DNA from 4 places in the Enterobacter bugandensis genome. Region 1 is predicted to be linked to each of the others. Evidence: predicted binding sites of a transcription regulator. Region 1 holds the regulator's gene; each other region holds the start of a gene.

Region 1 (7,452 bases):
TCCGCCTTATACGATACGGAGCGCACCGCAGAGCTATTCTGTGAGATCGTCAACCGCTGGAAGCGTCTGGGCGGCTGGCCGCTGCCGATGGGCGACAGTGAAGAATAAAAAAAAGCGACCTCTTCAGGTCGCTTTTTTATTAACGCAGAAAATTATTCAGCGTCCGGTTCTTCCGTTTTGTACTTCGCCGCCGTCTCTTTGATCAGCTGCTGCAGTTCGCCGCGCTGATACATCTCAATCAGGATATCGCAGCCGCCCACCAGCTCGCCGTCTACCCACAGCTGCGGGAAGGTCGGCCAGTTAGCGTATTTTGGCAGCTCAGCGCGGATGTCCGGGTTCTGCAGGATATCAACGTAAGCAAAACGCTCACCACAGGCTGACAGCGCCTGAACCGCTTGCGCGGAGAAGCCGCAGCTTGGCAGCTTCGGAGAACCTTTCATATACAGCAGAATCGGGTTTTCAGCGATCTGGCGCTGGATTTTTTCAATAGTGGTGCTCATGTCTTGCTTCCTTTAACTTCTGTTACGGCAATAGTCTGACATTGTAGCGGGTCAGGCTGGCATCGGAAAATAACATTTTCGTCACGTTTATATATTTTACCCCGACTCCACAAAAGTTGCATTGCAAATGGTGTTTACCCCTTCGCCCGTCAGGGTTTTGCTTAGGGAGTGAACAATTGTGCGTCAGAACGATGAATTTTTTTGCACTTGCTAACGAAACACGTTTTTAGATTGAAAAATGCTATTAACTTCTCGGGTTTTTATGGATTAGAATCGACGGGCTTTGTAAATCACACGCGGGTATTATTGATGACCTGCATATATCAGGGGACTGCCCAGTGGCGCGGATAACTAAAATCTCGATCACGCTCTGTGCTTTACTGTTTACATCACTCACGTTAACGCCAGCGGCAAACGCCTCTCAGCAGGCGCGGCAATCTGCTGTACAAAAAAGCCATCTGGTTAAAGCCACAGAACGTAAGAAAAAAACCAGCAACAAGAACGACAAGAAAAAAACCACCGCTCAGACTAAACAAACCGCTTCCAGCAAGACGAAAACAAAATCTTCCCGCACTACCCGCACCGCCAAAAATAAAGCTTCGCAGACCGCCGCTAACCTCGTTACAGAAAAATGCATTACCCGTAAAGGCCATAAAGCAAAATGCACGAAGGTAACAAAGCTGGCGGATGTGCATAAAGTGCGTGTGCAAAAAGCGCAAAAAACCGCGATGAATAAACTGATGGGGCAGATTGGCAAACCTTATCGTTGGGGCGGCAGTTCGCCGCGTACCGGTTTCGACTGCAGCGGCCTCGTCTATTACGCCTATAAAGATCTGGTTAAATTCCGTATTCCACGTACCGCCAATGAGATGTATCACCTGCGCGATGCGTCACCGGTTAACCGGGGTGAGCTGGAAAACGGCGACCTGGTCTTCTTCCGCACGCAGGGTCGCGGTACGGCTGACCACGTGGGCGTCTACGTCGGCAACGGGAAATTCATCCAGTCTCCGCGCAGCGGTCAGGACATTCAGATCACCTCGCTCAGCGAAGATTACTGGGTACGTCATTACGTCGGCGCGCGTCGCGTCATGACGCCAAAAACCATTCGTTAATCCCTGCCCTGCCGCATCTGCGGCAGGTTAAGTTCCTCTTTTGCATACCCTTTCAATTTGCTAACCTGTCCTTGTTGTCTGTAGGGTTATTGGCAACACAAAATACAATAAGGAGAGAAGCAATGTCGTTCGAATTACCTGCACTACCGTATGCAAAAGACGCCCTGGCACCGCACATTTCTGCGGAAACCCTGGAATACCACTACGGCAAGCATCATCAGACGTACGTCACTAACCTGAACAACCTCATCAAGGGCACCGATTTTGAAGGCAAAACGCTGGAAGAGATCGTTCGCAGCTCAGAGGGTGGCGTTTTTAACAACGCGGCTCAGGTGTGGAACCACACTTTCTACTGGCACTGCCTGGCACCGAATGCCGGTGGCGAACCTGCCGGTGAACTGGCAGCCGCCATCAACGCCGCCTTTGGCAGCTTTGCTGAGTTTAAAGCGAAGTTTACCGATGCCGCCATTAAGAACTTCGGTTCTGGCTGGACGTGGCTGGTAAAAGAGGCGGATGGCAAACTGGCTATCGTGTCCACGTCTAACGCGGGCACCCCGCTGACCACCAGCGCTACGCCGCTGATGACCGTGGACGTGTGGGAACATGCTTACTACATTGATTACCGCAATGCGCGCCCGAACTACCTGGAGCACTTCTGGGCTCTGGTTAACTGGGACTTTGTCGCGAAGAACTTCGCCGCGTAAGAGACACGCAGAAGGGGTAACCCTTCTGCGTTTTTGCTTATTCAGCCGTGCAAACCGCTTCAGGCTGTTTTCGGCCGGACATCATCACCAGCAGCAGGCCGAGCGCGGCAATAATCGCCCCCATCACCGGCACAAAACTGTACCCCAGACCGCCTGAAATCACGGCGCCTCCGGCGGCGGCACCCAGCGCATTGCCGAGGTTGAACGCCCCGATATTCACGGAAGACGAGAGACCCGGCGCCTCATGGGCGACACGCATCACGCGCATCTGCAGCGGCGGCACCACGGCAAAGGTGGCAGCGCCCCAGACAACCATCGCAATCGCCGCGCCGAATTCATTCTGCGCCAGCCACGGGATCGCGACCATAATGACAATCAGCAGGGTTAAAAAGCCCTTCAGCGTGCCGCTCACGGAACGGTCAGCAAATTTCCCGCCGAGATAGTTGCCAATCGAGAAGCCGACGCCAATCAGCACCAGCATCGCGGTAACAAAGAGTGGCGTTGCGTGGGTAATGTCGTGTAAGACCGGCGAAATATAGGTGTAGAGGGTAAACATCGCTCCTGCCCCCAGCACGGTGGTCAGCAGCGCGGAGAGTACCTTCGGGCGCATCAGCACCGACAGCTCTCTGCGTACATCAGGGCGTTCACCCGCACTGCCTTTTGGCAGGGAGAAGAATAACGCCACCATCGCGACCACGCCCAGTCCGGCCGTCGCCAGGAAGGACATCCGCCAGCCAATGACCTCGCCCAGCCAGGTTGCCGCAGGAACACCGCCGATGTTAGCGATGGTCAGCCCCATAAACATGGTGGCCACGGCGCTGGCCTGCTTGTGTTTTGGCACCACGCTTGCGGCCACGACCGAGCCCAGACCAAAGAAGGCACCGTGGTTGAGGCTGGTCAGAATGCGCGACAGCATCAGAGTGGTGTAATCCGGCGAAATGGCCGAAAGCACGTTGCCCAGGGTGAAAATCGCCATCAGGAAAATCAGCGCATTGCGGCGCGCACGGTGCGAAAGCAGAAGCGTCATCAGCGGCGCTCCTACCATCACGCCGATGGCGTAGGCGCTGATTAACATCCCGGCGGCCGGGATCGAGACGTCCACGCCCCGGGCGATAACGGGCAGTAACCCCATCGAGGAGAATTCAGTGGTGCCAATCCCAAAAGCGCCAATCGCCAGGGCCAGCAGGGGAAAATTGATTTTCATGCGTCAACTCCGGATGCCGTGTCATGTGGTGACACAGAACAAAGAAGCGGAAAGCATGACATCAATCACAAAAAATGAGAAGTTAACAAAATGGCAAAAGATTTTTGCCAGAGAAGTAACAATCGGAGCGTTCGGGAGGGAGAAGGCTCTCCCCCCGCGTAAATCAATGCAGCGCAGCCGTCAGGCCAGCCGCCACAATCAGCGCCAGCACAATAACGGTGGTGAACAGCGAAAACTTCAGATCGGAACTCATCAATTTTTCTCCTTTTAATCCCCCCACGAAAAGTGAGCTTGCTCATTTTTGCACAGTTTACGTCAAAAATCTTCCTGGATTTAAGCTGATAAACACTTTACCTCTTCCCCTTTTCATCAAGATAGGCCAAAATTCCACGCTAAATTTATTAGCGTACCGGCCATTGACCCCCTCCTGACGTCCCGTGTCGTTTTCCCGGCGTGCCGCAATTCAAAATTGCGTGATAAGGGTGAGAGAAGGCAAACGTTTACCTTCAAGTTTTTCAGGAGTTTAGGATATGGTCTGGAGTGACATTTAATGGCAACAATTAAAGACGTAGCAAAACGCGCAAACGTTTCCACTACAACCGTATCACATGTAATTAACAAAACCCGTTTTGTGGCGGAAGAGACGCGCAACGCCGTCTGGGCAGCGATCAAAGAGCTGCACTACTCGCCAAGCGCGGTTGCGCGCAGCCTCAAGGTTAATCACACCAAGTCTATTGGTCTGCTGGCGACCAGCAGCGAAGCGGCCTATTTTGCCGAGATCATTGAAGCGGTAGAAAAAAACTGCTTCCAGAAAGGCTATACCCTGATTCTCGGCAACGCCTGGAACAGCATTGAAAAACAGCGCGCCTACCTGTCGATGATGGCGCAAAAGCGCGTGGACGGCCTGCTGGTGATGTGTTCAGAGTACCCGGAATCCGTGCTGTCGATGCTGGAAGAGTATCGCCATATCCCTATGGTGGTGATGGACTGGGGCGAAGCGCGCGCCGACTTCACCGACTCCGTTATCGATAACGCCTTCGAAGGCGGTTACATGGCGGGCCGTTATCTGATCGAACGCGGCCACCGCGAGATTGGCGTGATCCCGGGTCCGCTGGAACGCAACACCGGCGCGGGCCGCCTGGCCGGTTTTATGAAAGCGATGGAAGAAGCGCTAATCACCGTGCCGGAAAACTGGATCGTGCAGGGCGACTTTGAGCCGGAATCAGGCTACCGCGCGATGCAGCAGATCGTCTCCCAGCCGCACCGTCCAACCGCCGTTTTCTGCGGGGGCGATATCATGGCGATGGGCGCCCTCTGTGCGGCCGACGAGCTGGGTCTGCGCGTACCGCAGGACATCTCCGTGATCGGGTATGACAACGTGCGCAACGCGCGCTTCTTCACGCCAGCGTTGACCACCATTCACCAGCCGAAAGATTCGCTGGGTGAAACCGCCTTCAATATGCTGCTGGACAGGATCGTCAACAAGCGTGAAGAGTCGCAGTCCATTGAAGTTCATCCTCGCCTCATCGAACGCCGTTCCGTTGCGGATGGCCCGTTCCGCGACTACCGTCGTTAATCTCATTGCGGAGCCAGTCAGTCTGGCTCCCGCAGCCACTCCCGGTTAAGCGTTTCGCTGTCCCCCAGATAGTCCAGCAGCCAGGCCATCGCCGGCGAGACATCATTTTGTTGCCAGGTGAGGCAGCAGGCCGCATCCGGGAACGGATTCTCCAGCGTTAGCTCAACCCACTCACCGGTGTCGATTCGCGGACGTGCAAAATGGGCGGGCACCATGCCTACGCAGAGCCCGGCGCTGAGGCACGTCGCCGACGATCCCCAGTCAGGGGCGACAACCCGCCGCTGGTTGTCCAGCAGCCAGGTAATTCGCTTCGGCAGCGAGCGGGAGGTATCTTCCAGCACCAGCGACGGCCAGCTGCGCAGCGTATCATCGCTCAGCGGCACTTCCGTCGCCGCCAGCGGATGATCGCTTGCCACCACGCATTTCCAGCTCAGCATCCCCATATCGCGAAAGGCGTAACGTCCCCCGACCGGGATCGCCTGGGTCGCGCCAATCGCCATCTCTACCCTGCCGTCCGCCAGCGCATCCCAGACGCCGTTGAACACCTCCTGCGAGACCCGCAGTTCTACGTCAGAGAAATGCCGATAAAAATCGACAATCATCTGCCGGGTGCGCTCGGGCTTAACGATATTATCCACCGCAATGGAAAGGTGCCCCCGCCAGCCGTTCGCGATCTGCTGGCACTGCTCGCGGGTGATCTGCATTTTTTTGATAACAGAACGTCCTTCCTTCAAAAACCACGCCCCTGCGGGCGTTAATTCAACATCACGATGCCGCCGTTCAAACAGCGGTACCGCCAGCCACTCCTCAAGCTGTCGCACCGTATAGCTGATGGCTGAAGGGACGCGGTGCAACTCCTGCGCCGCTCCGCTAAAGCTGCCGTTACGCGCGACAGCATCGACCACTTCAAGAGAATAATCGGACCACATTTTCTGCCTGCAAAAAATTTGAATGCACCCGCCAAATATTAGCGTTTCACAAGCGGCTTTGCACTCCCTACACTCAGCGCCAACATATACCTGCCTCCTCAGGAGAATAAAACAGTGCAACCCAGGAAAGGTTTTTTAGTCTGGCTCGGCGGCTTAAGCGTGCTGGGCTTTTTGGCCACCGATATGTACCTGCCGGCGTTTGCCGCCATGCAGGAAGATTTGCAAACCCCTGCTGCCGCCATCAGCGCCAGCCTGAGCCTGTTCCTGGCCGGTTTTGCCTTCGCGCAGCTGCTCTGGGGACCGCTTTCGGATCGCTTTGGGCGTAAACCGGTGCTGCTGCTGGGGCTGGCCATTTTTGCCGTGGGCTGCCTGGGGATGCTATGGGTGCGCGATGCCACCTGGCTGCTGGTGCTGCGGTTTGTTCAGGCGGTCGGCGTCTGTGCCGCGGCCGTGACCTGGCAGGCGCTGGTCACCGATTACTATCCGGCGAACCGCACTAACCGTATTTTCGCCACCATCATGCCGCTGGTAGGGCTCTCACCGGCCCTCGCCCCGCTGCTGGGAAGCTGGATCCTCGCGCACTTTGACTGGCAGGCCATCTTTGCCACACTGTTTGCCATCACGCTGGTGCTGATGCTGCCGGCGTTCGCCCTCAAGCCCGCGCATAAAAAAGAGGCGCACGCAGACGCGAAGCCGATTACCTTCACCTCCCTGCTGAGCGCGAAAGCGTATCGCGGCAACGTTCTGATCTATGCCGCCTGCTCGGCGAGCTTCTTCGCGTGGCTGACCGGCTCGCCGTTTATTCTGCACGATATGGGCTATAGCCCGGCGGCCATTGGCCTGAGCTACGTTCCGCAGACCATCGCGTTCCTGGTGGGCGGGTACGGCTGTCGCGCGGCGCTGCAAAAATGGGAAGGCCAGCAGATGCTGCCGTGGCTGCTGGTGCTCTATGCGCTGAGCGTCATTGGCACCTGGGCCGTTGGGTTTATTCCGGGCGCGGGTCTGGCCGAAATATTGATTCCATTCTGCGTGATGGCCATCGCGAACGGGGCGATCTACCCTATCGTTGTGGCGCAGGCGCTGCGTCCGTTCCCGCAGGCGACAGGCCGTGCGGCTGCGCTGCAGAACACCCTGCAGCTGGGGCTGTGCTTCCTGGCAAGCCTGGTGGTCTCCGCGCTGATTGCCACGCCGCTGCTGACGACAACCAGCGTGATGCTGGCTACCGTTGCGCTGGCCGTCATAGGCTATCGCATGCAGGCTTCCGCGCAGGATGAGAGCACGCAGGTAGAAACCTCGCATGCCTAATCGCGCCAGAAACTATGTTAATTTTCAGTGATTAGGTTGCTAAGAATTTTCTATTGAATCACCAAATTTTGAGGCCTATACTAAATTTGGTTCGATTAAATACGATAAATATTATGTGTTAA
Region 2 (7,452 bases), 930 kb from region 1:
CAAACAACAGGCAGGAGGATGTATGAAAAGCGTAATTAACTGGTTTGAAATTCCGGTTTCGGATATGGATCGCGCCATCAAATTTTATGAGCCGGTGATGCAGCTCGCGCTGCGTCGCGAGAAAATGGACATTGCCGAGCTGGCGGTTTTCCCGCATGAGGATCCCGCCACCGGAGGAGCGCTGGCAAAATTTGACGGCGTTACGCCCTCTTTGCAGGGCGCTATTATTTACCTGCATACTGACAATCTGGCGGCCACGCTCGATCGCATTGCCTCTGCGGGCGGCGAGTGCGTGTTTGGCCCGCTGGAGCTGCCGCATGGTATCGGCACTATCGCACTGTTTACCGACAGCGAGGGTAACCGCGTCGGCCTTCATCAACCTGCCTGAGAGCGAATGACGTTATGACCCGACGCGCTGACCGTTTGTTTCAGATTGTGCAAATCCTGCGGGGCAGGCGTCTGACAACGGCAGCGCATCTGGCGGACCGGCTTGGCGTGTCCGAGCGCACGGTCTACCGCGATATCCGCGACCTGTCGCTTTCCGGCGTGCCGGTGGAAGGCGAGGCGGGAAGCGGATATCGGCTGATGTCGGGTTTTGACCTGCCGCCGCTGATGCTGACAAATAAGGAATCCGAAGCGCTGATGGTCGCGATTCGCCTGCTCAAAACCTGGGGAGGTGAATCGCTGTCGCGCGAGCTGGAGTCGGCCCAGGAGAAGGTGCTGGCTATTCTGCCCGAGGAGAGCCGCAGAAAGGCGGAGCAGACGCGGATCTACGCCCCGGATTTTTGCATGCAAAGCCACTCCCGCAGCGATTTTGACATGATTCACCAGGCGATTTCCGCTCAGCGCGTATTGGCGCTGCATTATCGTGATGAAGCCGGGCTGCTCTCAAAACGTGAGGTACAGCCGCTGGGGTTGTTCTTCTGGGGGGAGCGCTGGCTGCTGGCGGCATGGTGTGAACGGCGCGATGACTACCGCTGTTTCCGGCTCGACCGGTGTCTCAATGTTGTAATGACGGAGAGGCGGTTCAGTGAGACTGCGGACAGGTCTTTGGCGGATTTTTTGCGCAAGGTGAAGCAGTAAAAAGCCGGGTGGCGAGGTAAAAGCAAAACGGCAACGATGTTGCCGTTTTTTGTGTTTGCGCCCTCTCCCGTGGGAGAGGGAAGGGGTGAGGGCACCAGCCCGCACAATCCCGCACTGATTAGAAGTTGTAACCCACGACCAGGTAACCACCCCAGCCGGTAGAGCGGACGCTAAAGTCGCCGTTACCGAAGTTCAGGCTCGCGTCGTCGTTCCACTGGCCACCGTTGTGCCAGTAACGCGCAACAACAGAGTAGTGCCAGTGATCGTAGTTCAGCGCCAGGATGTGGCTGGAGGCGATGGAATCGTTGGTACGCGCTTTCTTGCCGTTCAGGTCACGGAAATCGTCGTCGCCCAGGTCTGAGCCCCAGTCAAAGTTAGTGAAACCGATGTAGCTCAGATTACCGCCCCACAGCTGGGTAATTGGCACGAAGTATTTCACTTTGAAACGGTAGCCGTCCCACTCGTTTTCATTCGCTGCGCCGTAGTTCTGCCACTGGTATTTTGCATAAACGTTCAGGGACAGGCTCATTGGCAGGCCGGTGTCAATGTCAGTACCCAGACCCATATACCAGGTGCTCTGACGACCAGACTTATTGCGGCCCATGTCGTAGATGTAGTTGTTCGCGAAGTACCACTCTTTGAACGGACCAAACGCCAGGCTGGTACCGGTCAGTTTGTCGATGGAGAAGCGCGGTTCAATCTCCATGAACAGTGGGGAACCGTGGTTCCAGATACCTTTTGCATCGGTGTTACCACCGAAGAACACAGGCGCATCCATATAGCCGTAGAAATCAAACCAGTCTTTCTTGGCGAACGCTTCATATTCCAGGTAGGTATCGTTGCGGATCTGCGGTCCGAAACGGGTGTGGTAGCTGCCTACCACGTTAACGCTCTGGTGCCACCAGTCGGAGAGGTATTGTGGTTTCTCGTTTTCCGCTGCGTTAACAGTGAAAGAGGAGGACAGTGCCAGAACTGCACCGGCTGCGAGTAATGTTTTTTTCATAATCATGCCACTGATTGAAATTCCCTTCCGGGAGTGAAAAATGCGCGAATTGCGTTTCTAAATATTTCGTGTTTCTGCGGTGCCTATTATAGGAATCCCTGCTCACAAAAATATGTGTTGTTTCACATATCTCTCACACGCGTAATCGATTGCGTTCACGTTTGCGTACTTTAAACGGCCGGGATTGTAGCGGCAATCATTTCTGTTGCCAATCCATACGAAATGTAAATGTTAGCGGAGTGACATTTCACTCCGCTCAAAAGGAAGGGATTACTGCGCGGCAGGTTGGATGTCGTGAATGCGGATAAAGCCTAACTGCTCAGGCGTAAGTCCGCTTAGCTGAAGTGGAATATCCACATCGCTGGGCGCTAACACGCTGGCCGGAGCGGTGAACAGCTGGTTCTTCACATTCACCTCCTGGTAGCTCTCCGTGGTGCCCTGGATCTGGCCCCACTCTACGGTGCCGCTGAAGGCGGGCAGCGGATCGTTGGACTCACCGTGAATACGTAATGTTGCGCGCGTACCATCCGCATTCGCCGCCACATTCACCAGAGACATCTTCAGCGTGCCAATCTGGCTATTAAGCAGGGCAGGCGTATTCGCTCCTGGCAGCAGATATACCCCGCTGGTGGATTTAGCGTTCAGCGCGTTTTGCTGGGTGATCTTCACCGTTTCTTTGTTCAGTTTGTCCATCGCCGTGTTGAGCGTATTCACGCTTTGTTTCATCTGGCGGACTTCGGTTTGCTGTGCACAGGCACTAAGGGTGAAGAGGCTCCCCACCAGTAAAATTTTCAGGTAACGTCTTGTCATAGCGTTTATTCCTTGAAATGACGGATCCCCATAATGGTAGCCAGCAACGTACCGCCAGACATAGATCCTTTATCTCAAAAAAGCTCCTCCTTTGTTGTCAGGCCAGATCAGGGTAAAATGAAAATCAGTTAACCAGATAACAGGGATACCGTATGCATTGCCCATTCTGCTCCGCTGTGGATACCAAAGTCATCGACTCTCGCCTTGTGGGCGAAGGGTCTTCTGTGCGCCGTCGTCGGCAGTGTCTGGTGTGCAACGAGCGTTTCACGACCTTTGAGGTTGCAGAGCTGGTAATGCCGCGCGTAGTAAAAAGTAACGACGTGCGCGAGCCGTTTAACGAAGAGAAACTGCGCAGCGGAATGCTGAAGGCCCTCGAAAAACGGCCCGTCAGCGCGGATGATGTCGAAATGGCGTTAAACCACATTAAATCTTACCTGCGTGGCCTGGGCGAGCGTGAAGTGCCGAGCAAAATGATCGGCAACCTGGTGATGGAGCAGCTGAAAAAGCTCGATAAGGTCGCCTATATCCGCTTCGCCTCTGTCTACCGCAGTTTCGAAGATATCAAAGAGTTTGGCGAAGAGATCGCCCGCTTACAGGATTAAGCCCATGCAGGATGAGAAGTACATGGCGCGAGCCATGAAGCTGGCGCAGCGCGGTCGTTTTACCACCCATCCTAACCCCAACGTCGGGTGCGTTATCGTGAAAGATGGCGAGATCGTGGGGGAAGGGTTTCACTATCGCGCAGGCGAGCCGCATGCTGAAGTGCATGCCCTGCGTATGGCTGGGGAGAAAGCGCGAGGCGCGACGGCCTACGTGACGCTGGAGCCATGCAGTCACCACGGGCGCACGCCGCCGTGCTGTGAAGCGCTGATTGCGGCAGGGGTTTCGCGCGTGGTCGCCGCTATGCAGGATCCTAACCCGCAGGTGGCGGGCCGCGGCCTGTATCGTCTGCAACAGGAAGGGATCGACGTCAGCCACGGCCTGATGATGCAAGATGCGGAAGCCATCAACAAAGGCTTCCTGAAGCGCATGCGCACCGGCTTCCCGTTTATTCAGCTCAAGCTGGGCGCCTCGCTGGACGGGCGTACGGCAATGGCGAACGGTGAAAGCCAGTGGATCACCTCGCCGCAGGCAAGGCGCGATGTGCAACGTCTGCGCGCGCAAAGCCATGCTATCCTCACCAGCAGTGAAACCGTTCTGGCTGACGATCCGGCCATGACCGTGCGCTGGGATGAGCTGAATGCCGATACCCAGGCGCTTTATCCGCAGGAGAACCTGCGCCAGCCGCTGCGTATTATTATTGATAGCCAGAACCGCGTGACCCCGGAGCACCGCATCGTGCAGCAGCCGGGTGAAACCTGGATTGCGCGCACCAAAGAAGATACGCGCGAATGGCCGGAAGGCGTGCGCAGCATTATGGTGCCGGAGCATAACGGACATCTGGATCTCGTGGTGCTGATGATGTTGCTCGGCAAGCAGCAGGTGAACAGTATCTGGGTCGAAGCCGGTCCGACGCTCGCCGGCGCGCTGCTCCAGGCGGGGCTGGTGGATGAACTGCTCGTCTACGTTGCGCCTAAACTGTTAGGTCACGACGCGCGCGGACTGTTTGTGCTGCCTGGCCTTGAAAAACTGGCCGATGCACCGCAACTCACATTCAGCGAGATTCGTCCGGTGGGTCCGGATGTCTGCCTCCATGTAAAGACAGCGTAATTGCTCCCGAAATAGGGAAGCAGTGCGCAAAGTATTATGATAAAATCCGCCCCCCTGCGGGGCCAAATGAACCCGTAAAGGAAGAGTATGAACATTATTGAAGCTGCTGTAGCTACCCCGGACGCTCGCGTCGCCATCACCATTGCGCGTTTCAACAACTTCATCAACGATAGCCTGCTGGAAGGTGCGATTGACGCCCTGAAACGTATCGGCCAGGTTAAAGATGACAACATTACCGTTGTTTGGGTTCCAGGCGCTTATGAACTGCCACTGGCGGCGGGCGCGCTGGCGAAAACCGGTAAATACGACGCGGTGATTGCGCTGGGTACCGTTATTCGTGGCGGCACTGCGCACTTCGAATACGTTGCGGGCGGTGCAAGCAACGGTCTGGCACACGTTGCGCAGGATGCTGAAATTCCTGTCGCGTTCGGCGTGCTGACCACCGAAAGTATTGAACAAGCCATCGAACGTGCTGGCACCAAAGCCGGTAACAAAGGTGCAGAAGCTGCACTGACCGCGCTTGAAATGATCAATGTATTGAAAGCCATTAAGGCCTGATTTTTTTGTAAGGGGAATTCCGTGAAACCTGCTGCTCGTCGCCGCGCCCGTGAATGTGCCGTCCAGGCACTTTACTCCTGGCAGTTGTCCCAGAACGACATCGCTGATGTTGAATACCAGTTCCTGTCAGAACAGGACGTGAAAGACGTTGACGTTCTGTACTTCCGTGAACTGCTGTCGGGAGTGGCGACTAATAGCGCGTATCTCGATGGCCTGATGAAGCCATACCTGTCCCGTTTGCTCGAAGAGCTGGGTCAGGTGGAAAAAGCAGTGTTGCGTATCGCGCTGTTTGAGCTGTCTAAACGTGATGATGTGCCGTACAAAGTGGCCATCAACGAAGCGATCGAACTGGCGAAAACCTTCGGCGCTGAAGACAGCCACAAGTTCGTTAACGGCGTACTTGATAAAGCCGCACCTGCGATCCGTCCCCACAAAAAGTGATCCGCAAACCGGAGTTCTGCATTGCCTGACGGGCAGTGCGGCTCCGGTTTTTTCTTTTATTTGCTGAGGCATAACGTATGGCATGCGGCGAATTCTCCCTGATTGCCCGTTATTTCGACCGTGTCAGAACCTCTCGTCTTGATGTTGAAACCGGCATTGGCGATGACTGTGCACTTCTCAATATTCCTGAAAAGCAGACGCTGGCAATCAGCACCGACACCTTAGTGTGCGGACGTCATTTCTTACCTGATATCGATCCTGCCGATCTGGCGTATAAAGCGCTGGCGGTCAACGTCAGCGATCTGGCGGCAATGGGCGCCGACCCGGCCTGGCTGACGCTGGCCCTGACGCTGCCGGAGGTGGATGAAGCCTGGCTTGAAGCGTTCAGCGATGCGCTGTTTGAACAGCTGAACTACTACGATATGCAGCTGATTGGCGGCGATACGACTGCCGGGCCGCTGTCGATGACGCTGGCGATCCACGGCTATGTGCCGCTCGGTCGCGCGCTGAAGCGCTCGGGCGCTAAACCGGGCGACTGGATCTACGTGACCGGGACGCCGGGAGACAGCGCGGCAGGGCTGGCGATCCTTCAGGATCGCTTAAACGTGAAGGACGCTGACGATGCGGCGTATCTGGTGAAGCGCCACCTGCGCCCGACACCGCGTATTCTGCACGGTCAGGCGCTGCGCGAGCGGGCCAGTTCGGCTATCGATCTCTCTGACGGTCTCATCTCGGACCTCGGCCATATCCTCAAGGCCAGCGGGGTGGGCGCGCGCGTTGACCTGGATCTGTTCCCGCTGTCGGAGCAGCTGCTTCGCCATGTGGAGCCTGAGCAGGCGCTGCGCTGGGCGTTATCCGGTGGCGAGGATTACGAACTGTGCTTCACCGTTCCTGAGCTGAACCGTGGAACGCTGGACGTGGCATTGGCCCATCTTGGCGCAAAGTTTACCTGCATCGGTCAGATCATGCCGGAGAGTGAAGGGCTGAAGTTTGTGAAAGACGGTGCGCCCGTTACGCTGGACTGGAAAGGGTACGATCACTTCGGGTAAGTTTGTGCGCTCAGCATTGCCGGGTAAGCACACGCCACCCGGCAAGTGTTTACTTAAACCCCACCACCGGATGCTGCTGATACGGCGTCTCCAGCTCGGCAACCTGCTCCGGCGTCAGCGATAAATCCACCGCGCTTAACAACTCGTCCAGCTGTTCTTCCCGCGATGTACCAATAATCGGTGCGGCGACACCCCGCTTGCCCAGCAGCCACGCCAGCGCCACCTGCGCGCGCGTTGCGCCGATATCGTCGGCGATCCCGGCTAAACGTTCGGCAATCAGCGCATCGCTGGCTTCGGTACCGGAATAAAGATTTTTACCCACTTCATCTGATACCAGCCGCGCCGTGGTTGCTCCCCACGGACGGGTTAAGCGTCCGCGCGCCAGCGGGCTCCACGGGATCACCGCCACGCCTTCCTGGTAGCAGAGCGGCAGCATCTCGCGTTCTTCTTCCCGGTAAATCAGGTTGTAGTGATCCTGCATGGTGACAAAGCGTGCCCAGCCGTGCTGCGCCTGGAGATCGAGCGCCTGAGCAAATTGAGATGCGTGCATTGACGACGCGCCGATATAGCGCGCTTTACCCGCTTTCACGACATCGTTCAGCGCTTCAAGGGTTTCTTCAATTGGCGTGTTGTAATCCCAGCGGTGAATTTGCAGCAGGTCGACGTAATCCATGTTCAGGCGTCTGAGACTGTCATCAATGGAGCGCAGGATCTGCGCGCGAGAGAGGCCTTCAGCCAGATCGCCTGACGGGTAGTACACCTTGGTGGCGACCACAATCTCATCCCGACGGGCAAAAT
Region 3 (7,452 bases), 1.5 Mb from region 1:
GCTCATGCCCGGCTCATCGCTCAGGATATCGCGCAGGTTGAAACGGCCACCGCGACCACCGTCGCTCACCAGCTCCGGCATGGCGTTGGACAGGCCGCCCGCGCCCACGTCGTGGATGAACAGAATCGGGTTAGCATCGCCCAGCTGCCAGCAGCGGTCGATCACTTCCTGGCAGCGACGCTCCATCTCAGGGTTGTCACGCTGCACGGACGCGAAGTCGAGATCCGCATCAGACTGGCCGGAGGCCATAGAGGAGGCCGCGCCGCCGCCCAGACCGATGTTCATCGCCGGGCCGCCCAGCACGATCAGCTTCGCGCCGACGACGATCTCGCCTTTCTGCACGTGATCGGCACGGATGTTGCCGATCCCGCCTGCCAGCATGATCGGTTTGTGGTAGCCGCGCAGCTCTTCGCCGTTGTGGCTGTCCACCTTCTCTTCGTAGGTACGGAAGTAACCGTTCAGCGCCGGACGTCCAAATTCGTTGTTAAACGCCGCGCCGCCCAGCGGACCTTCGGTCATGATATCCAGCGCGGTCACGATGCGCTCTGGCTTGCCGAAATCTTCTTCCCACGGCTGTTCAAAGCCAGGGATGCGCAGGTTGGAGACGGAGAAACCGACCAGACCCGCTTTTGGTTTCGCCCCACGACCGGTCGCCCCTTCGTCACGGATTTCGCCGCCGGAGCCGGTCGCCGCACCCGGCCACGGAGAAATGGCCGTCGGGTGGTTGTGGGTTTCCACTTTCATCAGAATATGCGCAGGCTCCTGATGGAAGTCATAGCGCCCTGCTTCGCGATCGGCGAAGAAGCGGCCCACCTCGGAACCTTCCATCACCGCGGCGTTGTCTTTATAGGCAGACAGCACGTGGTCAGGGGTTTGTTCCATGGTGTTTTTGATCATTTTGAACAGCGACTTCGGCTGCTGTTCGCCGTCGATGATCCAGTCGGCGTTGAAAATCTTATGGCGGCAGTGCTCAGAGTTGGCCTGCGCGAACATGTAGAGTTCGATGTCGTTCGGGTTGCGGTTGAGCTGAACGAACGCGTCCTGCAGGTAGTCAATTTCGTCTTCTGCCAGCGCCAGGCCGAGACGCAGGTTGGCGTCAATCAGCGCCTGGCGGCCCTGCCCCAGCAGGTCCACGCTCTGTACCGGCGCAGGCTGATGATGGGAGAAAAGCTTCTGTGCGTCATCAAGAGAGGCAAACACGCTCTCCATCATGCGGTCGTGCAATTCAGCCGCAACCGCCTGCCACTGCGCGTCGCTCAGGGTAGAGGCTTCGACGTAGTACGCTACGCCGCGCTCCAGACGGTTAATCTGGCTCAGGCCGCAGTTGTGGGCAATGTCGGTGGCTTTGGAAGACCAGGGGGAGATGGTGCCCGGACGCGGTGTCGCAAGGATCAGTTTGCCGGTTGGCGTATGGCTGCTCAGATTTGGGCCATACTTGAGCAGGCGTTCCAGCTGTACGCGCTCCTCTGCATTCAGGGGGGCATTCAGGTCAGCAAAATGGACATACTCAGCGTAAATATTGCTTACCGGAAGGTCGGCCGCCTGAAAACGTGCCAGCAGTTTGGTAATACGGAAGGCAGACAGTGCAGGCGAACCACGCAGAATTTCCATCATAAGTCTCTCGTCTTCGAAGCGCCGGGGCGCTTACAGTGTGCGCAAGGGGGGAAAACGGGCGTCATTATAGAGAATCCTGAGCGCCGACGAAACCGTTTGCGTCGAAATAAAATCGACTTCAGCGTTTAACAATAGATGTGACCTGTCTCTCTAATTGGTTGCCAAGTGGCGCAAGTTTACGCAAAATGCCGCTCATTCAATGACAAACCTTATGATTAACATGGCTACAGCAGACTGAGGCAACCGGCGTCGCAGAGAATTAACTAATTGAAAAAATTAAAGATTAATTATCTGCTCATCGGCATTGTAACGTTGCTGCTGGCAGTGGCCCTCTGGCCTTCCATCCCCTGGTTCGGCAAAGCCGAAAATCGTATCGCCGCCATTCAGGAGCGGGGGGAACTGCGCGTCAGTACCCTTAACTCTCCGCTGATTTACAGCGACATCAACGGCAAAATTATTGGTCTGGATTATGAGCTGGCGCAGCAGTTTGCCGATTATCTGGGCGTGAAGCTTAAAATTACCGTCCGCCAGAACATCAACCAGCTGTTTGACGACCTGGACAACAACAACGCCGATATCCTCGCTGCCGGGCTGGTCTATAACAGCGAGCGCAGCAAGAACTACCAGCCGGGCCCGACCTACTACTCCGTTTCCCAGCAGCTGGTTTATCGCGTCGGGAGCCTGCGCCCGCGTACGCTTGCCTCGATCAACGCGCAACAGCTGACGATTGCTCCCGGCCACGTAGTGATTGACGACCTGCGTGAGTTAAAGGAGAAAAAATACCCGGATCTGAGCTGGACGGTTGACCCTAAACTCGGCACGACGGAGCTGCTGGAGCAGGTCAAAGATCAGAAACTGCCCTACACCATCGCCGATTCGGTGGCGATCAGCCTGTTCCAGCGGGTGCATCCTGAAATCGCCGTGGCGCTGGACGTGACGGACGAACAGCCGGTGACCTGGTTTACCCATCTGGACGATGACCAGACCCTCTCGGCGGCCATGCTGGATTTTTATAACACCATCAATGAAGACGGCACGCTGGCGCGACTTGAGGAGAAGTACCTCGGCCACGGGGATGACTTTGACTACGTTGACACCCGCAGCTTCCTGCGCGCGGTTGACAGCGTCCTGCCTGACCTGCAGCCGCTTTTCGAAAAATATGCCCAGGAGATTGACTGGAAACTGCTGGCGGCTATCTCGTACCAGGAGTCCCACTGGGACACCCAGGCCACGTCGCCAACGGGCGTACGCGGACTGATGATGTTAACCAAAAATACCGCGCTGAGCCTGGGCGTTAACGACCGTACCGATGCGGAACAGAGCATCAGCGGCGGGGCGCGCTACCTGCAGGATATGATGGCTAAAGTCCCGGAAACCGTGCCGGAAGAGGAACGGATCTGGTTTGCGCTGGCGGCCTACAACATGGGCTACGCGCACATGCTTGACGCGCGGGCTCTGACGGCGAAAACGAAGGGAAACCCGGACAGCTGGTCAGACGTAAAACAGCGCCTGCCGCTGCTGAGCCAGAAGCCATGGTACAACAAGCTGACGTATGGCTACGCGCGCGGACATGAAGCCTACGCCTACGTGGAAAATATACGTAAGTATCAGATTAGCCTGGTCGGCTATCTGCTGGAGAAAGAGAAAGAGGCAACAGAGGCAAAACAGCTGGCGGAAAGTTATCCGGTTGTAGCGCCGGACGAGCTTAATCATCCGACAACTTCAATTCTGCCTTTTGTTGCTTTTTCTGCTGACGGCGCATTCGAAAGAAATCGCTTAATAGCCCCGAACACTCTGGTGCAAGTACCCCACCGATAGTCTGCACCTGATGATTCATTCCTGGATGACCCAGCACGTCCATCAGTGAACCGGCCGCACCGGTTTTTTCATCTCGCGCTCCAAACACCAGGGTACCGATTCGGCTGTGCACCATCGCCCCGGAGCACATCACGCAGGGTTCAAGGGTGACGTACAGAGTGGTATCGAGCAGACGATAGTTTTGCAGCACCAGCCCGCCCTGACGAAGCGCCATAATTTCGGCGTGCGCTGTAGGATCGTGGCGGCCAATAGGACGGTTCCACCCTTCCCCAATCACCCGGTTGTTATGAACCAGCACCGCGCCCACGGGCACTTCACCCTCGTCCCAGGCCCGTTGAGCCAGCGCCAGCGCGTGGCGCATCCAGTATTCATGATTGTGTTCTGAGGTGGACAAGGGCTGATACTCCAGTCTAAAAGCGGGCGGCATTATACACAGCCCTTATAGATAAGACTATTCGAGTTGCTGAAGTTCACCGAGGGGAGTAACGCGCCAGCGGTGCTGGCAAAAATAGAGCAGCGGGTTGTCCTGCTTGCTGTCGCTGTAGCCGCTGTAAAGGCGCAGCGGCGTGCCGATGCGTTTTTCCAGCTGGACCACTTTTTCATGCCCCAGACAGCGCATCGTCAGGACCCAGCCGCCGTAGCCGCGGGAAATTTGCGTGGCGATAAGGTTTACGCGCGGCAGCCAGGGGGTATCAAAGTAGACCTGCTCCACCAGCGTCTGCGGGGAGCCGGTAATCAGCCAGATATCGGCATCGTTGGCGTCAAGATAGCTGGTCAGACGCGCCTGCACCACGGGAAACGCGGCAACGTGGCCGCGGAACCAGAGAGCGAACTCCTTTTCGAGCTGTTTGAGCCGCGCTTCGCTGTGGCCAAACGTACATCCCCACAGCAGCAGGCTCATCGGCCAGCGCGCCGCCCGGCCTTTTACCAGCAGCGCGATGCCAATGAGGGGTAAGAGCGGTAAGACGAGCAGCGCGTTCAGAGGCTGACGCCGCAGCAGGTAGCGCATAAACGTACCAAACATATCCTGCTGATGCAGCGTTCCATCCAGATCGAAAAAGACAACGCGACGCTCGTGATTGGCCAAACCTTACTCCTCTGGGTCGTTGAATCCTAACAGCCAGGTAAACAGGAACCCGGCGATCACCGCTACTAAATAGCCTAACAGATAGAGCATGACTTTTCCGGTCACGATGGTTAATGCCAGCGGTAAACCGGAGAGACCAAAGGTGATAACGGTGGCGACTTTCCAGTAGCTGATGAGAGCCCCGCCTACCGCGCCCCCCAGACAGGCCGCAAGGAACGGTTTACCCAGCGGCAGCGTGACGCCGAATATCAGCGGCTCGCCAATGCCGAGCAGCCCGACCGGCAGCGCCCCTTTAATCACTTTTTTCAGGCGCGCGTTGCGGGTTTTCATCAGGACGGCAATCGCTGCCCCCACCTGCCCGACGCCCGCCATCGAGAGAATAGGCAGCAGCGCGTTATAACCGTGCGCCTGCACCAGCTCGACGTGGATCGGCACCAGCCCCTGATGCAGGCCGGTCAGCACCAGCGGCAGGAAGGTACCTGACAGCACCGCCCCCACCAGCAGGCCGCCGCGGTCGATAGCCAGAGACGCGCCGTGGGCGATGGCATCAGAGATCCACCCGCCTAGTGGCTGAAGAACCACAATCGCGACGCTACCGGTAATTAACGTGGTCAGCAGCGGGTTGAGGATCAGCTCAATCGAGCCAGGCAGAACCGCGCGTAGCTTTTTCTCGATCCAGCACATAAGAATAACCACCAGCAGCACGGCAATCACCCCGCCGCGACCAGGCTGGAGCGCCTCGCCAAACAGCGTGATTTGCGCCAGCTGCGGGCTGGACAAGATCCCTGCCATTACGCCGCCCATGGCCAGCGAGCCGCCAAACACCTTCGCGGTATTGACCCCGACCAGGATGTTCATAATGGCAAACACCGCGCTGCCGAAGATCCCGAGAATGCCCAGCAGGTTCGGATACTGCGTGGCAAAATCCCCGACGATATCTGGCCGCTTAAGGATGTTGATGATCCCGGTGATCAAGCCGGAAGCTATAAACGCCGGGATCAACGGGATAAAGACGTTTGCCAGCTGTCGCAGCGCATCGCTCATGGGAGCTTTGTATTTGGCCTTCGCCTGCGCTTTGGTGCGTTCAGCGTCGTCAACCGTCACGCTTGCACCGCCGACCATCAGCGCGCGCATGGCATCGACAACCTGCGCCGCCTTGCCCGGCCCGACGATCAGCTGGTGTTGCTGCCCCTGTTTCACGTAGCCACTGACGCCGGACAGCTTCTTCAGGCCCGGCACGTCAAGCTGATCGTCGTTATGCACCTCGACGCGCACGCGCGTCATGCAGTTTTCCAGACGCTGAATATTTTTCTCCCCGCCTATCCCCTGCAGGATATCGCTGGCGAGCGCTGCTGTTTTGTCCATAAACGCCTCTGCTAGTTTTCTAAAGCCGCCCGTAAGAAGCCGTTGTGCGCGTCGAGTTTGGCTCGCGCAGCCGCCGCGTCCAGCCCGCTTAAGATCATTAAAATGGCCGGTTTAACGTCGTGATCGGTCTGCCTGAGCACCGCTTCTGCCTCTTCACGGCCCGCGCCTGTCGCCTCCATCACCATGCGGCAGGCTCTGTCCACCAGCTTGACGTTGGTGGCCTGCATATCGACCATCAGGTTCTGGTAGACCTTGCCGAACTTCACCATCGCACCGGTGGAGATCATATTGAGCACCAGCTTTTGCGCGGTCCCGGATTTCAGGCGCGTGGAGCCGGTGAGCGCTTCCGGCCCAACGACCGGAGAGATGGCGATAGCGGCCACCTGCGCAATCGGCGAGCCGGGGTTGCAGGAGATGGCGACCGTCGTGCAGCCGGTCCGGTTGGCGTATTCCAGGCCGCCAATGACGTACGGCGTGCGCCCGGATGCCGCCAGGCCGACCACCAGATCGTTCGCCGTCAGGTTCAGATCCTTCAGGTCATCCTCACCCAGCTGTTTGTTGTCCTCCGCCCCTTCAACGGCCTTCAGCAGCGCGCCGGGACCACCAGCAATCAGGCCAACCACCAGGCCGTGCGGAACGCCAAAGGTGGGCGGACATTCCGAGGCATCAAGCACCCCGAGACGCCCGCTGGTACCGGCCCCCATATAGATAATGCGACCACCGGCCTTAAGAGCTTCCGCCGCCGCATCGACCGCTTTCGCCACCTCTGGCAATGTCTCTTTCACTGCCTGCGCGACCAGCGTATCCTGTTGATTAAAGCGGTTAACCAGCTCCAGGGTGGAGAGCGCATCCAGATCCATGGTTTGCGGGTTACGCGTTTCAGAAACAAGTGAGCCAAGATTCATTTTTTGTACCTCAAGAATTTTTAATTCATAATAATCACACTATAATGGAATATAAAATTCATTCAGGCGAGCAGAATTCGTTTTTGCGCAGACAATCACATTTCCGCCGGGAGTACTCATGAACTGTTTAATTCGCATTCGCCAGCGCTACGCCGGCTTTGCTCAAAGCGACAAAAAGCTGGCGGATTTTCTGCTTTCTCAGCCCGATCGCGCCCGCCACCTCAGCTCACAGCAGCTGGCAAGCGAAGCTGGAGTGAGTCAGTCAAGCGTGGTGAAATTTGCCCAGAAGATCGGGTTTAAGGGTTTTCCCGCTCTTAAGCTGGCAATCAGCGAAGCGTTGGTGAGTAACCCGAATCCGCAGTCCATGCCGGTGCATAACCAGATCCGCGGCGATGACCCGATGCGTCTGGTTGGGGAAAAGCTGATCAAGGAGAACGTGACGGCCATGCACGCCACGCTGGACGTGAATACCGAAGAGAAATTACTGGAAAGCGTGGCGATGCTGCGGGCGGCGCGGCGAATTATTTTGACCGGTATTGGCGCGTCCGGTCTGGTGGCGCGTAATTTTGGCTGGAAGCTGACTAAAATCGGTTTTAACGCCATCGTCGAGCAGGATATGCACGCCCTGCTGGCGACCGTGCAGGCGATGGATCCTGACGATCT
Region 4 (7,452 bases), 1.5 Mb from region 1:
GGGACGTCCAGTTCTTACAGCTCTACTTGCAATACTGCCTCATCCAGCACCACTTAGGGAATACGCCGCAGTTTTCCCACGCGCAGCGCAGCTGGACCCAGTCGCGGGGAGAGTATTTTACGGCGCAGGAAATTGTTCGTCACTGGAAGCGGCGCGTGCCGCAGGGCGCGCACGTGGATGAGCAGCTGTTTCTGGCGCTGCTGTTTATGATGCTCCGCACGCCCGATCCAGTGCTCGATAAACACCAGCAGGATCAGCGCCTGCGCCGCGCCATTGTGCGCATGGTGGCCCGTTTCCGCTCGCAGACCGGGATGAACTTCAGCGATGAGCAGGGGCTGACCGATCAGCTGTATATCCATCTGGCTCAGGCGCTGGACCGCTCGCTGTTTGAGATCGGTATCGACAATAGCCTGCCCGAGGAAATTCACCGTCTCTATCCCCGGCTGTTACGCACCACGAAAGAGGCACTCTTTGAGCTGGAAGCCGAATTTGGGCTGCGGTTCTCCGATGAAGAGATGGCACTGGTAGCGGTTATTTTCGGCGCCTGGCTGATGCAGGAGACCGATCTGCATGAAAAACAGGTAGTGCTGCTGACCGGGGAGGACAAATCCTGTGAGGAGGTGATTGAACAGCAGCTGCGCGAATTAACCCTGCTGCCGCTCAACATTCGCTATCTGACGCTGCAGGCGTTCCAGAAAGAGGGGGCACCGCGCGAAGCCGCGCTGGTTATCACCCCCTATCCTACCGTGCTGCCGCTGTTCTCGCCGCCGCTGATCCACGCGGTTGAATCACTTAACACGCAGCAGCAGGAACATATTCGCGCCATGCTGGAATCGTAGCTACGCCCGTGCGGCCACTTTCGGTCGAACAAACATCGCCGGAAGCGCCACCAGCGCCATGACCCAGAACACGCCGTGTCCCAGATGCTGATACAGAAAGCCCGCAAAGACCGTCATCACCGCAATGCTGCCGCCCATCGCCACCGCAGAGTAGACCGCCTGCAGACGGATCACGTCTCCGCCCTCGCGCGCCGCGATATAGCGCATCGCCGCCAGGTGGCACACGGTGAAGGTGCCGCAGTGAAGGATCTGCGCCACAATCAGCCACGGCAGTTCGGTCGTCCAGCCCATAATCCCCCAGCGCGCCACGCCGCAGACCGCGGAAAGCAGCAGCAGATCGCGCGCGCCGAAGCGGCGGAACAGCTTTTTGCTCAGGGCGAAAATAATGACTTCTGCCACCACCCCCAGCGACCACAGGTAACCGACAGCAGAGGCCGAGTAACCCGCCCCCTGCCAGTAGATGGCGCTGAAGCCATAGTACGCCGCATGCGCCCCCTGAAGCAGACAGACGCACGCCAGAAAACGCCAGCTCTGGGCCACCAGGCTCCGCCAGGCGGGCCAGCCGGCGCTCTCCTGATGGCGACTCTCCCCTTGCGGCATCACCGACGGGCGCAGCAGCATGCCCAGCAGCATCGAGGCAATACCGATACTCAGCAGCGCCAGAATCGCGCGGTAGTCGTAAAGGCTGACCAGTTTCCCCACCAACGCCGAGCCGATCACGAAGGCAATCGATCCCCAGAGGCGCACGCGACCATAGTCCATGGTGATCTGCTTTTGCCAGGTGTTCGCCAGCGCATCCGTCAGGGGTACCAGCGGGGAGAAGAACAGATTAAAGCCAACCATCACTACCATCAGCCAGGCAAACTGGTGGCTGACCCAGAAGCAAGCCGCAAAGACCAGCGTCAGCAGGGCCAGAATGCGCACCGCTTTAATCAGTAAGGAGGGATCGCTGACGCGGGGGGCAATCAGCAGGCTTCCGAGGAAACGCGCCACCAGCCCCGCGCCCAGCAGGATGCCAATGGTTTCTGGCGTCAAACCAATTCCCTTGAGCCAGACGCTCCAGAAAGGCAGAAAAATACCGTAGCTAAAGAAGTAGGTGAAGTAGCTGAGCGCCAGCCAGCGCGTGGAATGCAAGACCATGAATCCCTCCCGAAATGGAGGCGATAGTCTGGCGTTTATCCTGCACTTTAGCAAGTCGTTAGCGCGCTATAAATTAACGATAAATTAACGTCCTGGACAGCCGGTCGGCGTATGGCGTGAGCGGCAAAATTGTATTACGTTTAAAAGACATCGCCTGAAGAGGTCGTTTGCCATGAACAGCTTACGTTATTTCGATTTCGGCTCCTCACGCTCCTTCCTGCTATTGATTGCCCGTATTGCCATCGTTGTCCTGTTTATTATTTTTGGCTATCCCAAGCTGACGGGGTTTAGCGGCACCGTTCAGTATATGACGTCGCTCGGTGCCCCCATGCCGATGCTTGCGGCCATTATCGCCGTAGTAATGGAGGTTCCCGCCGCGATCCTGATCGTGCTCGGCTTTTTCACCCGCCCCCTCGCGGTGCTCTTTGTCTTCTATACGCTGGGCACGGCGATTATCGGTCACCACTACTGGGATATGACCGGAGATGCAGTTGTGCCGAATATGATTAATTTCTACAAGAACGTCAGTATTGCTGGCGCGTTTATTTTGCTGGCGATTGTGGGACCGGGGGCCATTTCCCTGGACCGGCGTTAAGCCATAAAAAAAGGCCGCAAGCGCGGCCTTTTTTATTTCTGCAAAGCAGAGGAATTATGCGTATACCGGGAAGCGTGCGCAGATATCCAGAACTTTACCTTTGACGCGCTCGATAACCGCTTCGTCATTGATGTTGTCCAGAACGTCACACATCCAGCCAGCCAGCTCTTTCACTTCCGCTTCTTTAAAGCCACGACGCGTCACGGCCGGAGAACCGATACGGATACCGGAGGTCACGAACGGGCTCTTCGGATCGTTTGGCACGCTGTTTTTGTTCACGGTGATGTTGGCGCGGCCCAGGGCAGCGTCAGCTTCTTTACCGGTCAGGTTCTTATCAACCAGGTCCAGCAGGAACAGGTGGTTTTCAGTCCCGCCGGATACCACTTTGTAGCCACGGTTCAGGAACACTTCCACCATCGCTTTGGCGTTCTTAGCAACTTGCTGCTGATACACCTTGAACTCTGGTTCCATCGCTTCTTTCAGCGCGACCGCTTTTGCGGCGATAACGTGCATCAGCGGGCCGCCCTGCGCGCTTGGGAACACGGCAGAGTTCAGTTTTTTGTACAGCTCTTCGTCACCGCCTTTCGCCAGGATCAGGCCACCGCGTGGACCCGCCAGGGTTTTGTGAGTAGTGGTGGTCACAACGTGAGCGTGAGGAACCGGGTTCGGGTAAACGCCTGCGGCGATAAGGCCCGCAACGTGCGCCATGTCAACGAACAGGTACGCGCCGATGCTGTCTGCGATTTCACGCATTTTTGCCCAGTCAACGATACCGGAGTAAGCAGAGAAGCCACCGATGATCATCTTCGGCTTGTGCTCTTTAGCCTGCTTCGCCATGTCTTCGTAGTCAATTTTACCGGACTCATCAATACCGTAAGGAATGATGTTGTACAGTTTGCCGGAGAAGTTAACCGGGGAGCCGTGAGTCAGGTGGCCGCCTTGCGCCAGGTTCATACCCAGAACGGTATCGCCCGGCTGCAGCAGCGCGGTGTAAACAGCGAAGTTAGCCTGAGAACCGGAGTGCGGCTGAACGTTCGCGTAGTCAGCGCCGAAGAGTGCTTTCGCACGGTCGATAGCCAGCTGCTCAACGATATCAACGTACTCGCAACCGCCGTAGTAGCGCTTGCCCGGGTAACCTTCAGCGTATTTGTTGGTCAGCTGAGAGCCCTGCGCCTGCATCACGCGCGGGCTGGTGTAGTTTTCGGAGGCGATCAGTTCGATGTGCTCTTCCTGACGTACTTTTTCCTGCTCCATAGCCTGCCACAGTTCGGCATCATAATCGGCAATGTTCATTTCACGCTTTAACATCCGCATCTCCTGACTCAGCTAACAAGTAAATTTTGGCCTGAAAAGGCAGTCCTGTTGGACGACGGGCAACAGTATAACTGAATAGTTCTGTGATAACAGGTCTTGACAAACGATTTTACGCAAACGTTTTCCTTCACGCCACGCAAGGGTTTGAGGAATAAAGATCTCACTATTTCCAGCGGATTTCTTTTCAGGTTTGTGATGCGTATTTTTCATCTTGCAAAGAACCATTTACAAAGCATGGGTATTTTTTATAAGATGCATTTAAAATACATCATTAGGTAATATCAGAAGGAAGCTGCCATGCTCGACGCTCAAACCATCGCTACCGTTAAAGCCACCATTCCCCTGCTGGTGGAAACCGGCCCTAAACTTACCGCCCATTTCTACGATCGCATGTTCACGCACAATCCGGAGCTCAAAGAGATTTTCAATATGAGCAACCAGCGTAACGGCGATCAGCGTGAAGCGCTTTTCAACGCCATCGCGGCCTACGCCAGCAATATCGAAAACCTGGCGGCGTTGCTGCCTGCGGTGGAAAAAATCGCGCAGAAGCACACCAGCTTCCAGATCCAACCCGAGCAGTACAACATCGTCGGCACTCACCTGCTGGCAACGCTGGACGAAATGTTCAGCCCGGGCCAGGAGGTGCTGGACGCCTGGGGTAAAGCCTACGGCGTGCTGGCAAACGTGTTTATCAACCGTGAAGCGCAGATCTACAGCGAAAACGCCAGCAAGAACGGCGGCTGGGAAGGAACGCGCGCCTTCCGTATCGTCGAGAAAACGCCGCGCAGCGCGCTTATCACCAGTTTTGAATTTGAGCCGGTTGACGGCCAGCCGGTGGCCGATTACCAGCCGGGCCAATATCTGGGCGTATGGCTGAAGCCTGAAGGCTTCCCGCACCAGGAGATCCGCCAGTACTCTCTGACCCGCAAACCAAACGGCAAAGGCTACCGCATTGCGGTGAAGCGCGAGGACGACGGTCAGGTATCCAACTGGCTGCATAACGAAGCGAGCGTGGGCGACGTGGTCCATCTGGCCGCGCCGGCGGGCGACTTCTTTATGGCCATTGAAACCAATACCCCGGTCACGCTGATCTCCGCGGGCGTGGGCCAAACGCCAATGCTGGCAATGCTAGATACGCTGGCGAAAGCAAACCACAGCGCGCAGGTTAACTGGTTCCACGCTGCGGAGAACGGCGACGTGCACGCCTTTGCGGATGAAGTGAAAGCGCTGGGAGCGACCCTGCCGCGTTTCACCGCGCATACCTGGTATCGCCTGCCGACGGAGGCAGACCGCACTGCCGCACGCTTTGACAGCGAAGGACTGATGAATTTAAGCCAGATGGAAGGGGCGTTTAGCGCGCCGGAAATGCAGTTCTACGTCTGTGGACCCGTGGCGTTTATGCAGTATGCCGCGAAGCAGCTGGTTGAACTGGGCGTGAATAAAGACAACATTCATTACGAATGTTTCGGGCCGCATAAGGTGCTGTAACGCAAAAAGCCCCTCGTTCGAGGGGCTTTTTTTTCGCTGGGTGGCGAATGGTTAAATCGCGGCGTCGTCTTCTTCGCCGGTACGGATACGGATCACGCGCGCCACGTCAAAGACGAAGATTTTGCCGTCGCCAATTTTGCCCGTCTGCGCCGTGCGGATAATGGTATCCACGCAGGTATCGACGATATCGTCGCTGACCACGATTTCAATTTTCACTTTCGGCAGAAAGTCGACCATGTACTCTGCGCCACGATAAAGCTCGGTGTGGCCCTTCTGACGACCAAAACCTTTCACTTCCGTCACGGTCATTCCGGTGATGCCTACTTCCGCCAGCGCTTCACGTACATCATCCAGTTTGAAAGGTTTAATAATCGCATCAATCTTTTTCATGGTGGGTCCTTAAACTCTTGCCTGTAAGCTGCCTCGTAATCGATTGCTCACAGTACCATACGGTATTACTCTTTAAAATCGTTTGCTTCCAGCTCGTGGCGTGAGAGCAGCTTATAGAACTCGGTGCGGTTGCGTCCGGCCATCCGCGCCGCGTGGGTCACGTTGCCTTTGGTTATCTGCAGCAGCTTGCGCAGATAGTTCAGCTCGAACTGGTTACGCGCTTCCGCAAACGTCGGCAAGGCCGTGTTCTCCCCTTCCAGCGCCTGTTCCACCAGCGCATCGCTGATAACGGGCGAGGACGTCAGCGCCACACACTGCTCAATCACGTTCACCAGCTGGCGCACGTTACCCGGCCAGCTGGCGGCCATCAGCCGTTTCATCGCATCAGTCGAAAAGGCGCGCACGAACGGTTTATGCCGATCTGCCGCCTGGCGCAGGAGGTGATTCGCCAGCAGCGGAATATCTTCCGCACGCTCCGCCAGCGCCGGGATCTTCAGGTTCACCACGTTCAGACGGTAGTAGAGATCTTCACGGAACTCGTTGCGGGCCATCACTTTGGGCAAGTCGCGGTGGGTAGCGGAAATGATTCGCACGTTAATATCAATATCGCGGTTGCTACCCAACGGGCGCACTTTGCGCTCCTGAAGTACGCGCAACAGTTTGACCTGCAGCGGCGCAGGCATGTCGCCAATTTCGTCGAGGAACAGCGTGCCGCCTTCCGCGGCCTGGAAGAGCCCTTCCCGGCTGCTTACCGCGCCGGTAAATGCGCCGCGGGCATGGCCAAAAAGTTCAGACTCAAGAAGCTGCTCTGGGAGGGCACCGCAGTTAATGGCGATAAAAGCATTTTTACTGCGCGGGCTGGCGTTGTGGATCGCCTGCGCCAGGATCTCTTTCCCGGTTCCGCTCTGGCCGTTAATCAACACGCTGACGTCTGACTGTGCGACCATTCGCGCCTGCTCAAGCAGACGCAGCATTATCGGGCTGCGGGTGACGATAGATTCACGCCATGCGTCGTCTCCGGAGGGCGCGGCGTGCTCCAGCGCGCTGTCGATAGCTTTGTAGAGCGCGTCTTTATCTACCGGCTTGGTGAGGAAGCTGAACACGCCCTGCTGGGTTGCGGCGACGGCATCCGGGATTGACCCGTGCGCCGTCAGGATAATGACCGGCATGCCAGGCTGCTGCTTCTGGATTTCGGCGAACAGCTGCATGCCATCCATTTCGTCCATCCGCAGGTCGCTGATCACCAGGTCAATCTTTTCGCGGCTGAGGACTTTAAGCCCCTCCTGCCCGCTTTCCGCGGTCACCACGGTGTAGCCTTCACTCACCAGACGCATCCCCAGCAGCTTTAACAGGCCGGGATCGTCATCCACCAGTAAGAGATGGGCTGGTTTACGGCTCGTCATGCTTCACATCCTCTTGTTTCGGCATATCGCTGTCCGGTGTAGCAGATGAACTACCCGGCTGATATTTACGCGACGAGAGCTGTCTTTCGATATCGGTCAGGTTTTCCAGCTTTCGCGTCGTGGTATCCAGCTGAGTACGTAAATGCTGTTGCTGTTGGCGCAGCGTATCCAGCTCGCTGTCGGTTGACTGCTGTAGCTTGCTGTAGCGGGAGCGCTCTTCAGACAGCTGCAGCTGTAACGTCTGCCCATCCCGCCAGAGCTGGTATACCGGGCGCACCTGTGC

Evidence for each region. Region 1 encodes PurR, which represses purine synthesis genes. Its sites were predicted from a motif close to CANGCAAACGTTTGCNTG; they were not measured.
Region 2: a site for PurR is predicted at 2,225-2,242, ahead of DG357_RS05175 (nucleoside-specific channel-forming protein Tsx). Genes of this name have one in related genera too.
Region 3: a site for PurR is predicted at 1,700-1,717, ahead of purL (phosphoribosylformylglycinamidine synthase). Genes of this name have one in related genera too.
Region 4: a site for PurR is predicted at 3,999-4,016, ahead of glyA (serine hydroxymethyltransferase). Genes of this name have one in related genera too.

What each region holds. Positions count from the first base shown of each region.
Region 1 covers NZ_LT992502.1:2,007,566-2,015,017, reverse strand. The annotation lists gene rnt (ribonuclease T) at 1-108, shown strand, start outside; gene grxD (monothiol glutaredoxin 4) at 153-500, opposite strand; gene DG357_RS09880 (C40 family peptidase) at 839-1,612, shown strand; gene sodB (superoxide dismutase [Fe]) at 1,735-2,316, shown strand; gene DG357_RS09870 (MFS transporter) at 2,354-3,520, opposite strand; gene cydH (cytochrome bd-I oxidase subunit CydH) at 3,684-3,773, opposite strand; gene purR (HTH-type transcriptional repressor PurR) at 4,071-5,096, shown strand; gene punR (DNA-binding transcriptional activator PunR) at 5,114-6,025, opposite strand; gene punC (purine nucleoside transporter PunC) at 6,140-7,330, shown strand.
Region 2 covers NZ_LT992502.1:1,082,479-1,089,930, forward strand. The annotation lists gene DG357_RS05165 (VOC family protein) at 23-388, shown strand; gene DG357_RS05170 (helix-turn-helix transcriptional regulator) at 403-1,083, shown strand; gene DG357_RS05175 (nucleoside-specific channel-forming protein Tsx) at 1,202-2,086, opposite strand; gene DG357_RS05180 (SadB/YajI family lipoprotein) at 2,357-2,896, opposite strand; gene nrdR (transcriptional regulator NrdR) at 3,049-3,498, shown strand; gene ribD (bifunctional diaminohydroxyphosphoribosylaminopyrimidine deaminase/5-amino-6-(5-phosphoribosylamino)uracil reductase RibD) at 3,503-4,606, shown strand; gene ribH (6,7-dimethyl-8-ribityllumazine synthase) at 4,694-5,164, shown strand; gene nusB (transcription antitermination factor NusB) at 5,186-5,605, shown strand; gene thiL (thiamine-phosphate kinase) at 5,683-6,654, shown strand; gene DG357_RS05210 (aldo/keto reductase) at 6,704-7,452, opposite strand, start outside.
Region 3 covers NZ_LT992502.1:3,550,151-3,557,602, forward strand. The annotation lists gene purL (phosphoribosylformylglycinamidine synthase) at 1-1,614, opposite strand, end outside; gene mltF (membrane-bound lytic murein transglycosylase MltF) at 1,882-3,432, shown strand; gene tadA (tRNA adenosine(34) deaminase TadA) at 3,320-3,859, opposite strand; gene yfhb (phosphatidylglycerophosphatase C) at 3,884-4,519, opposite strand; gene DG357_RS17105 (PTS transporter subunit EIIC) at 4,523-5,884, opposite strand; gene murQ (N-acetylmuramic acid 6-phosphate etherase) at 5,896-6,789, opposite strand; gene DG357_RS17115 (MurR/RpiR family transcriptional regulator) at 6,908-7,452, shown strand, end outside.
Region 4 covers NZ_LT992502.1:3,538,022-3,545,473, forward strand. The annotation lists gene csiE (stationary phase inducible protein CsiE) at 1-839, shown strand, start outside; gene DG357_RS17040 (3-phenylpropionate MFS transporter) at 840-1,979, opposite strand; gene DG357_RS17045 (DoxX family protein) at 2,152-2,574, shown strand; gene glyA (serine hydroxymethyltransferase) at 2,629-3,882, opposite strand; gene hmpA (NO-inducible flavohemoprotein) at 4,186-5,376, shown strand; gene glnB (nitrogen regulatory protein P-II) at 5,428-5,766, opposite strand; gene glrR (two-component system response regulator GlrR) at 5,832-7,169, opposite strand; gene qseG (two-component system QseEF-associated lipoprotein QseG) at 7,156-7,452, opposite strand, start outside.